3 regions of the Iodobacter sp. CM08 genome follow, and region 3 is predicted to be linked to each of the others. Evidence: predicted binding sites of a transcription regulator. Region 3 holds the regulator's gene; each other region holds the start of a gene.
What was found. The regulator HrcA, encoded in region 3, represses chaperone genes, less so after heat shock. The targets are predictions, from matches to a motif close to ATTAGCACTCGNNNNNNNCGAGTGCTAAT.
Positions count from the first base shown of each region.

Region 1 (3,283 bases), on a different contig from region 3:
ATTTTAGGAGAACAGCATGCTCATTCGTCCTGCGGATCATATTTTAAGTTCTGAAATCACCCCTGAAGCGCTTTGGCTAAACCGCCGCCAACTGATGACCGGTGCGGCGGCCTTGGGCTTGGCGGCGGCTTTGCCAGCGCAAGCGGCGGGTGAGCTGGTTTATCGGGCTAGCCCTCTTTCGGTTAAAGACGATAAAAACAGCTTTGAGCAAATCACTCAATACAATAATTTCTATGAGTTTGGTACGGGTAAGGATGATCCCGCCCAAACTGCGGGCAAGCTAAAAACACGGCCATGGAATATCGTGATTGAAGGTGAGTGTGATAAGCCTCACACTTTTTCGATGGATGAGCTTTTAAAAGTAGCGCCGTTGGAAGAGCGAATTTACCGCTTGCGCTGTGTAGAGGGCTGGTCGATGGTGATTCCATGGGTGGGTTTCCCACTTTCGGAGTTACTTAAGAGGGTGAGCCCCACTTCTAAAGCTAAATATGTTGAGTTTATCTCGCTAGCGGATAAAGAGCAGATGCCAGGCGTGCAACGATCTGTGTTGGATTGGCCTTATACCGAAGGCTTGCGGATGGATGAAGCGATGCATCCATTAACCATTATGGCGGTGGGCTTATATGGCAAAGTATTGCCCAATCAAAATGGCGCGCCAATTCGCGTGGTGGTGCCGTGGAAATATGGCTTTAAAAGCGCTAAGTCCATTGTAAAAATCCGCTTGACTGAAAAACAACCACAAACCTCATGGAATAAAGCGGGGCCAAATGAATATGGCTTTTATTCCAATGTAAACCCAGAAGTAGACCACCCACGCTGGAGCCAAGCCACCGAGCGGCGAATTGGCGAATTCTTTAAACGCAAAACTTTAATGTTTAATGGCTACGGCGACCAAGTAGCGGGAATGTACAAGGGAATGGATTTGAAGAAGTTGTTTTGAAAGGTTAAAAATTTAAACCCAAATCTTGAACCACGGAGGAAAAGGAGAACACGGAGAGCCACGGAGAAGAACTGAAATGCAGTACAACCTCCTTTTCTGGTTTTCCTCCGTGTAACTCCGTGTCCTCTGTGATCTCTGTGGTTCAATATCTGGGTTTTATGTTTTATTCCAACATATGAAGGCATAAAAAAACGGAGCCGTTGGCTCCGTTTTTTTATGCTGGCAACAATGCCTGCTTCATTTTGCTGAGGGCTTTGGCCTCGATCTGGCGGATGCGCTCTGCTGAGACATTAAATTCTGCAGCTAAGTCATGCAGTGTTAAGGACGAGCCTTCGTCGGCCAGCCAGCGTGTTTCTACAATCCGGCGGCTGCGCTCGTCTAAGCTGGCCAGTGCCATTTGCAGGCCGCTTGTATGCAGCTTATCGGTAGCGCGGCGGGCGAGAGTGGCGTCTGGTGCGCTGTCGTGATCGGCAAGCCAATCAATGGGCGCGTAGCCTTCGTCATCGTTATCGTCCGAGATCAGCGAGATATCTTGGCCGCTCATCCGCGTTTCCATTTCTAGCACTTCTTCGCGTTTTACCCCTAAATCATCAGCGATTTTTTGCGCTTCTGAGGTAGTGAGTGCGGCAAAGCCTGGCTTCATGGAGCGCAGATTAAAGAATAATTTGCGTTGAGCCTTGGTGGTGGCAACCCGCACCAAGCGCCAGTTACGCAGCACATATTCGTGGATTTCAGCTTTAATCCAATGCACGGCAAAGGAAAACAAGCGTACGCCACGGCCTGGTTCAAAACGTTTTACGGCTTTCATTAAGCCGATATTGCCTTCCTGGATAAGATCTGCCTGTGGCAGGCCATAGCCAGAATAGCCGCGCGCAATCGATACTACGACCCGCAGGTGGGACATTACCAACTGCTTGGCTGCCTCCAGATCATTCTCCTGGCGAAAGCGCTCAGCAAGGCTAATTTCCTCTTCCTGTGAGAGCATAGGCACCGTATTTACACGCTGGATATAACTCTCGATGCTGTCGCCGCCAGATAGAACGGGAAGTGTAAGTGCAGCTGCCATGTTTAAATCTCTCCTTGCAAAAACACTCGTTGATTCTAGCACTCGTATCGTGAGAGTGCCAAAATATGACGAAGTTCATTTATTCAGTCAGTTGATTCAATCACATTATGGGGCGGTGAGGCACGGCAATTTTTCCTATCTGGACCATAGCGTAAATTAATAGCCCAGTGCTGTGCCTTGTATTTTTTTAGGTAAATTGCCGCAAATGTCGCCATACCGCAAGCCATGCTCCGATAAAAGTAAGCAGGGTGCATAGGCCACATACTATGACGACTGTACTAAAGTCTGGTGACAATAAGCTAAATTTTTGCCCATACGCGTTGGCTAAATCAAGCACGGCAGGGTTGAGGTGCGACAAAATACCCGCCACGATGGCGCAAGCAAACAAGCCGCCGAGTAAACCTTGCACCATGGCAAAGTAGATAAATGGTCGACGGATAAAGGCATCCGTTGCACCAATCAGCCGCGCAACCTCAATTTCTTCCTTGCGCGTCAAGATTTGCATACGAATGGCGTTGCCGGTAATCAGCGTCAGGGCCGTGGCCAGCAAAACCGCAATCACTTCAAATAGCGTTTGGCCTAAGGCGAGTAGCCTTTCTAAACGATGCGCCCACGCCGAATCAAGCTGAACTTCGTCCACGCCAGGCCGGCTTAGTAAGTCTTTTTGCAAGGCTTCTAGGTTAGCGGCTTGGCCCTCTTTGCTGCTTAAAATAAAAGCATCGGGGAGTGGGTTTTCGCTTAAGCCCGCTAATAAATTGGCGGCACCAGAGGATGCCTGCATTTCTTTGAGTGCTTCGTCCTTGGCGATAAACCGGCTGCTGGCGATGCGCGGGTCTTTTTTTAGCTGCTCGGCGAGCGTGCTCAGGTCTTCTTTAGTGGCGGAATCGCGCATAAAGATCGAAATTTGCGGCTCAATATGAATTTGGCTCACTACGCTAGAAACGCTGTTAATAAGCAGCCAAAGCGCTAAAGGCAACGCGGCGGTGATACCAATCACCAGCAGATTAAGCGCGCTTGAAAAAGGATGGCGAACTAATGCGCCTAAGGTGCGGGCCAGTGATTGGCCATGAAGTCTTAACCAGTGTTTCATATCGCCTCAGGCAGAAAATTGACCGTTTTTCAAACGTAAAATCCGGCGGCCATAATCTGCCATCAGGGTTTCATCGTGTGCGGAGATCACAATGGTGACACCCACTTGGTGAAAGGATTTAAACAGCTCCAAAATATCATGGGCGTAATCTCTATCCAAATTAGCGGTTGGCTCATCGGCCAGTAAA
Region 1 covers NZ_JAWQUO010000001.1:19,808-23,090, forward strand. Annotated here, with positions in the region: gene msrP (protein-methionine-sulfoxide reductase catalytic subunit MsrP) at 17-940, shown strand; gene rpoH (RNA polymerase sigma factor RpoH) at 1,155-2,006, opposite strand; gene ftsX (permease-like cell division protein FtsX) at 2,194-3,096, opposite strand; gene ftsE (cell division ATP-binding protein FtsE) at 3,103-3,283, opposite strand, start outside.
Region 1: a site for HrcA is predicted at 2,041-2,069, ahead of rpoH (RNA polymerase sigma factor RpoH). Genes of this name have one in related genera too.

Region 2 (3,283 bases), on a different contig from region 3:
GCCAGCGCGTTTTGCAGCTAGCGGATATCAGCCATTTGGCCAAGCGCCGCTACCCACAGCTATCGGGTGGCGAGCAGCAGCGCGTGCAATTTGCCCGTGTCTTGCTACAAATCCTTGCCAACCCAGATCAGCCGCGCTATCTGCTGCTGGACGAGCCTACCGCCAGCCTAGACCCGCGCCACCAGCACGATTTACTCGCCGTGGTGAGCCGCATTGCCCATGAAGAAAATATTGCAGTAGCGGTGGTATTACACGATGTAAACCTTGCCGCTCGCTGGTGCAGCCACCTGCTGCTGCTAAAAAACGGCAGCCAAGTGGCTTACGGCACACCGCAGCAAGTGCTCACCCCCGAGCTACTCGCCACCACCTATGGCATCACCTCCACCGTCATCCCCCACCCACAGAATGCAGAGCGGTGTTTGGTATTGTTTGAAGGGTAGAAATAATGCCTATAGAAGAACAAGGTGATCGTAAGGTGGGTTAGGCCATTCTTGCTGCCCAACGGATTGAATCGTCATTCCCGCGAAGGCGGGAATCCAGCTCTGCAGCACTTAAAACCTATGGATCTCCGATAACAACACTCGGGGATAACGATTTTCTTGCCTTTAATTGTTTGAAATGATTTTTGCTGAACTATCCCACTAATCAAGACTAGATTTATCCTTGAGTCCAAGGCAAACCGGCCGCTTTCCAGCCATTAACTTGGCCACGTTGGCCTGCGGTGTTTTTATCGCCCTCAAAGCCTTCCAAGATATTAAATGCTTGGCTATAGCCATTAGCGCTGGCCAAAGCCGCTGCGTCATGAGATCTGGCACCAGTGCGGCACAAAAACATCACCACGGCATCTGGATCAACCGCAGCCTGCAAGCTTGCCAAAAAGTGAGGGTTGGTTTCCATTTTTGGGTAGGTTTTCCATTCAATCATTTCTGATTCAGGCACAAACCCTACAAACTGCCATTCTGCGTGAGTGCGTACATCCACCAGCTTTACGTTTGGCAATGCCGCCAATAAAACCGCAGCCTCGGCGGGTGTCAGCGCCCCTTGATATGCCAAATGGGATGATTCCGCCCTAACGTGGGCTTGTTGCAAAATAGTTGTAGCGTCGCTCATTACATGTCTCCGTTTAATTAATAAGTGCCCAATACAGCAAGATACCATTCGTGGAACGGGTAAAGCCCGTGAGCAATGTAGGAAAAAACGCGGCCTGCTCCCTCTACAATGTTGCAACACTTGCGATGGGTAACTGATGTTACGCATCGATCAATTTTTAAGTGCCTTCGGCACGTTGATTTTGGGGCGGTCTCCCCACGAACGATTTGATTTACGTAGGGGCGCTGCTTGCTGCGCCCTCGCTGAACAGGGCGCAGCAAGCAGCGCCCCTACAGGATATTGGCCTACATATGCAGCGAGTGTCTGTTGATGCATTTAAAATTTGCAATGATTTTTGCTGAGCTATCCTGCTCATCAAGGCATCTTTAACATCTTACCTTGAAGCCGCATTGCCGTGCGCTTAGCGCCTGCCCCTATATGATTTAGCACTGTAGCCCAAGGCTAAACGGTGGCGATTTACCGTGCAAACTGCGCTACCTTGAATGCAATAAAGGTACACACCCGCCAATTTACTTTAAAAATATCCCCATTCCCCACTTGAAAAGCCCTTGTTGCGCCCACACTATTTAGCACTCGTTAGCCTTGAGTGCTAACAGCGTTCTGTAGTTAATGAATGCCACTTTTTATCTGGAGAGTGAACACTATGAAAATTCGTCCTTTGCATGACCGTGTAGTAATCAAACGCGTTGAAGCTGAAGAAAAAACTGCATCTGGCATCGTGTTGCCAGGTAACGCTGCTGAAAAGCCGGATATGGGCGAAGTAGTTGCCGTCGGTAACGGTAAGATTTTAGAAAACGGCTCAGTACGCCCAATGGCTGTTAAAGCTGGCGACAAGGTTATTTTTGGTAAGTACAGCGGCCAAACCGTGAAAGTAGATGGCGACGAACTGCTAGTAATGCGTGAAGAAGACATCATGGGCGTGATCGAAGGCTAAGCCTTCTCTCGTCATTGCTATGCGCGGGTTACACCCGCCCTACACACATAATGGAGTTATAACAACATGGCAGCAAAAGAAGTTAAATTTGGCGATTCAGCACGCGCTCGCATGGTAGCCGGTGTAAACATCCTGGCCGATGCAGTTAAAGTAACGCTGGGCCCTAAGGGCCGTAACGTGGTGCTAGAACGCAGCTATGGCGCGCCTACCATCACCAAAGACGGTGTATCTGTCGCCAAAGAAATCGAATTAAAAGACCGCTTCGAAAACATGGGCGCGCAAATGGTGAAGGAAGTTGCATCTAAGACTTCTGACATCGCCGGTGACGGTACCACCACCGCTACTGTACTGGCACAAGCCATCGTACAAGAAGGCATGAAATACGTTGCTGCCGGTATGAACCCAATGGACTTGAAGCGCGGTATCGACAAGGCTGTGATTGCCTTGGTAGCTGAGCTGAAAAACATTGCTAAGCCTTGCTCTACCACTAAAGAAATCGCTCAAGTTGGCTCTATCTCTGCTAACAGCGACGAAATCATCGGCGAAAAAATCGCTGCTGCGATGGAAAAAGTAGGTAAAGAAGGCGTGATTACCGTTGAAGACGGTACTGGCCTTGAAGATGAGTTGGATGTAGTTGAAGGGATGCAGTTTGATCGCGGCTACCTCTCACCGTACTTTATCAACAACCCAGAAAAACAAATTGCCCTGCTGGACAATCCGTTTGTGCTGCTTTTCGACAAGAAAATCAGCAACATCCGTGACCTGCTGCCGGTACTAGAACAAGTGGCTAAGGCTGGCCGCCCACTGTTGATTATTGCTGAAGATGTAGACGGCGAAGCGCTGGCTACTCTGGTGGTAAACAACATCCGCGGTATTCTGAAGACTGTAGCGGTTAAGGCTCCAGGCTTTGGCGATCGTCGTAAAGCCATGTTGGAAGACATTGCTACCCTGACTGGCGGTACTGTGATCGCTGAAGAAGTAGGCCTGACTCTAGAAAAAGCCACTCTGGCTGAACTGGGCTCGGCTAAGCGTATCGAAGTATCTAAAGAAAACACCATCATCATCGATGGCGCGGGTAATGAAGAAGCCATCAAAACACGCGTTGGCCTGATCCGTAAGCAAATCGAAGATGCAAGCAGCGATTACGACCGTGAAAAACTGCAAGAACGCGTAGCTAAATTGGCTGGCGGCGTTGCAGTCATCAAAGTTGGCGCAGCCACTGAAGTAGAAATGAAAGAA
Region 2 covers NZ_JAWQUO010000040.1:2,919-6,201, reverse strand. Annotated here, with positions in the region: gene R6242_RS18420 (heme ABC transporter ATP-binding protein) at 1-440, shown strand, start outside; gene R6242_RS18415 (rhodanese-like domain-containing protein) at 658-1,110, opposite strand; gene groES (co-chaperone GroES) at 1,754-2,044, shown strand; gene groL (chaperonin GroEL) at 2,111-3,283, shown strand, end outside.
Region 2: a site for HrcA is predicted at 1,676-1,704, ahead of groES (co-chaperone GroES). Genes of this name have one in related genera too.

Region 3 (3,283 bases):
GCTGGTGGATTGCTTACTTATAAAAATGTAAATCACAAAACCCAATAGGCCGCAGCCAAATGCGCCTTCCACACCAAATTGAAATCCACCCCAAATCATAGCGATCAAAATAAAGATACTGGCTTTCATGTGCGCCCTTGCTGTGCATGCATTCATGGGTACGACGCACCCATTTACGCATCTGAATAAGAGGATGGTTTTTTAGCGTGGATTACGGTGAAATTTACCTGCTTGATTTAAATAACTGATGTTATGCAGTATTCATTTTTTAGTGCCTTCGGCACGTTGATTTTGCTGCGCTCTCCCCGCTGAATCGGATGCGTGCTTCAAGGTGGGGTAAGCCAATCCTATCAACTTAAGCAATATGCCATTCGTAGGGCGGGTGCAACCCGCGAGTCATGCTAAAAAAACGCGGGTTTCACCCGCCCTACGATGTTTCCTTGCAATAGATAGATAACATCAGTTAAATAATGTTGTTAAAGCAGAGTATTGCCCCTACCATTTTTTCTTGGCTGGCTTGCCTGTGGTTTTAGCTGGCCTTAAATCATCACCTTCTTGATAGCTTTTTAAAATGCTTTCAGAAAGCTGCAGCACGGCCGTCGCGTAGAGCGTGCTTTTGTTGTAGCGGGTAATCACATAAAAATTATTAAAGCCTAAAAAGTGGCTGGTAAAACCTGGCTCGGTTTCTAGCGAGAACAGTACGGCTTTTTCTGCCGTATCCAGCTCGTTGATCGGCACGACGCCTTTTTGCATGAGCTCGCCCACGCTGTAATGCAGATTAAATTTATCAGCGAAAACATCACTTAAATCAGCGTTGATGTTGACTGCGGTGTAGGCGGTTTTACCCTGCTGCCAACCATGCTCTTTTAAATAGTGGGCGACGCTGGCGATGGCGTCATTAGGGTGGTTCCAGATATCGCGGTGGCCGTTTTGGTCGTAATCCACGGCGTATTGTCGAAACGATGAGGGCATAAATTGCGGCCAGCCCATGGCCCCTGCGTAAGAGCCTTTAAAGCTGAGTGGGTCTTCGTTTTCTTCACGTGCTAATAGTAAGAATTCGGTGAGCTCTTTTTGAAAGAATTCAGCTCGGCGTGGGTAATCAAAGGCAATGGTGGTGAGTACGTCTAAAATATGAAAGCTGCCGGTGTTTTTACCATAATTAGTTTCTGCGCCCAAAATCGCTACGATGACTTCTGGCTCTACCCCGTAGCGCTCGCTGATTTCTTTGATGGCAATGGCGTGTTCACGCCAGAATTTAGCCCCCGCCAAGCTGCGCGCTGGGTTTACAAAGTTCACCCGAAAGGTATACCAAGGTCTAGCGGTAGAAGGGCGATCTAAAATATCTAAAACATTGCTTTTGGGCGTGGCGCGGCTCAGCGTTTGTACTAGCTCTTCTTCGCTAAATTGGTAAGCGGCTGCGGTGGCTTTGATATAGGCCTGCACATCTTCACGGGCAACGAGGGCTTCATCGGCGTGGGCGAAACCCATCAGGCTAACTAATAACAGGGGAAGAAATTTACGCATTGTTTTCACTTACATAATGTGTGGAAGGGTGGGCTATGCTGTGCCCCTATTGGGAGAGCGCCGTAGAAAGTAATTGTGCAGTGATATCTACAATCGGAATCACGCGCTGATAATCCATTCTGCTTGGGCCTATCACACCCAGTGTGCCAACAATTTCGCCGTTGACGCGATAGGGCGCAGTAATTACTGAGCATTCATCTAGGGGAGCCAAGCCAGATTCATCGCCGATATAAATTTTAACGCCATCCGCGTGATTGCCTAGATCTAACAACTGCAGTAGCGCCGTTTTTTGCTCGAATAGCGCAAACAGCTGGCGCATTCTGATGACATTTGAGGATAAATCACCAAAGCCTAAGAGCTGGTGCTCGCCTGCAATCACCATGGAATCACTATGTTGTGCCAAAGAAGCGCCAACAGCTACGGCGGCATTCATCAGGCCGACAATATCGCTTTTAAGCCGAACTAACTCGTTTTGTACTAGATGAGTGAGTGCCGAAAGGGTTTTGCCTGAGCAATATTCATTCAAAACATTGGCAGCTTCAATCAGCTCGCTGGCGCTAAACAGCCGCTCGGTTTGTAAAATACGGTTTTGTACATCGCCATCGCTGGTGACTAAAATCAGCAGCACACGACGCTCTGATAGCTGCATAAATTCGATTTGCTTGAGCAAAATATCGTGGCGCTTAGGGCTTTGTACCATGCCGGCAAATTGGGTGAGCTGCGATAAAATCTGCGATGCAGCCGCCACGCTGCGCTGAGGGCTATCGATGGGGAGCTGCTCGGTGAGTTCGGTAATAGTGGGTTGATCTAAAGCTTGTACTGTAAGCAATGAATCAACAAATACACGGTAAGCTAGCGCGGTAGGAACTCGGCCTGCCGAGGTATGTGGGCTGGCAACAAAGCCCAGCGCTTCTAAATCAACCATAGTATTGCGAATGGTTGCCGAGCTAATATCTAGCCCAGAAAAGTGCTGCAGCGCTTTAGAGCCAATAGGTTGCCCGTCGGCAATGTAGCGCTCGACGAGGGTTTTAAGTAGAATTTGAGAACGATCGTTCAGCATATTGGCTAATGGCGCTAGAGTTTATGGCGAATCTTACTTTGTTTTACAAGGACTTTTGCATCCAAGCAAGATGTGCTGTGTTGTTTTAGTGAGTTTAAAGCAAAGCGCGCGGGTGTTTTTTTATTAAATTTCGGGTCTAATAAGCTTATGCATAGTCTACTGTTCAAAACCATTGCCGTGGTTGGCCGTACGGGCACACCGACCTTAGACGAGCCGATTCGCCGTCTTGCCGCACTACTGGCTCGCGCAGGCGTCAAGGTTTTCTTAGATCAAGCCACTGCGGATGAGCATGGTATCACCGAACATCAGACGGTTAGCCGCGATAATATCGGCAAAGTGGCTGATCTGGTGATTGTGCTGGGTGGTGATGGCACGATGCTAGGCGTTGCTCGCTTATTGGCTCCTTACCGCATCCCCCTTGTAGGTATCAATCAAGGCCGTTTGGGCTTTATGACTGATATTTCGGTGGATGAGATGGACGAGCTGGTGATTGCAATGCTGTACGGTGAGTTTATCCCCGAAGAGCGCATCCTGCTTGAAACCACCGTAGTGCGTGATGGCCATGAAATCGATAACGCACTGGCGTTTAATGACGTGGTGTTTAGCCGTGGTAATACCGGCGCCATGATCGAGTTCGAAATCTTTATCGATGGGCGCTTTGTCTATAGCCAGCGCTCGGATGGCCTGATTGTTTCTACG
Region 3 covers NZ_JAWQUO010000022.1:3,835-7,117, forward strand. Annotated here, with positions in the region: gene R6242_RS13600 (DUF2339 domain-containing protein) at 1-129, opposite strand, end outside; gene mltB (lytic murein transglycosylase B) at 496-1,524, opposite strand; gene hrcA (heat-inducible transcriptional repressor HrcA) at 1,571-2,584, opposite strand; gene R6242_RS13615 (NAD kinase) at 2,732-3,283, shown strand, end outside.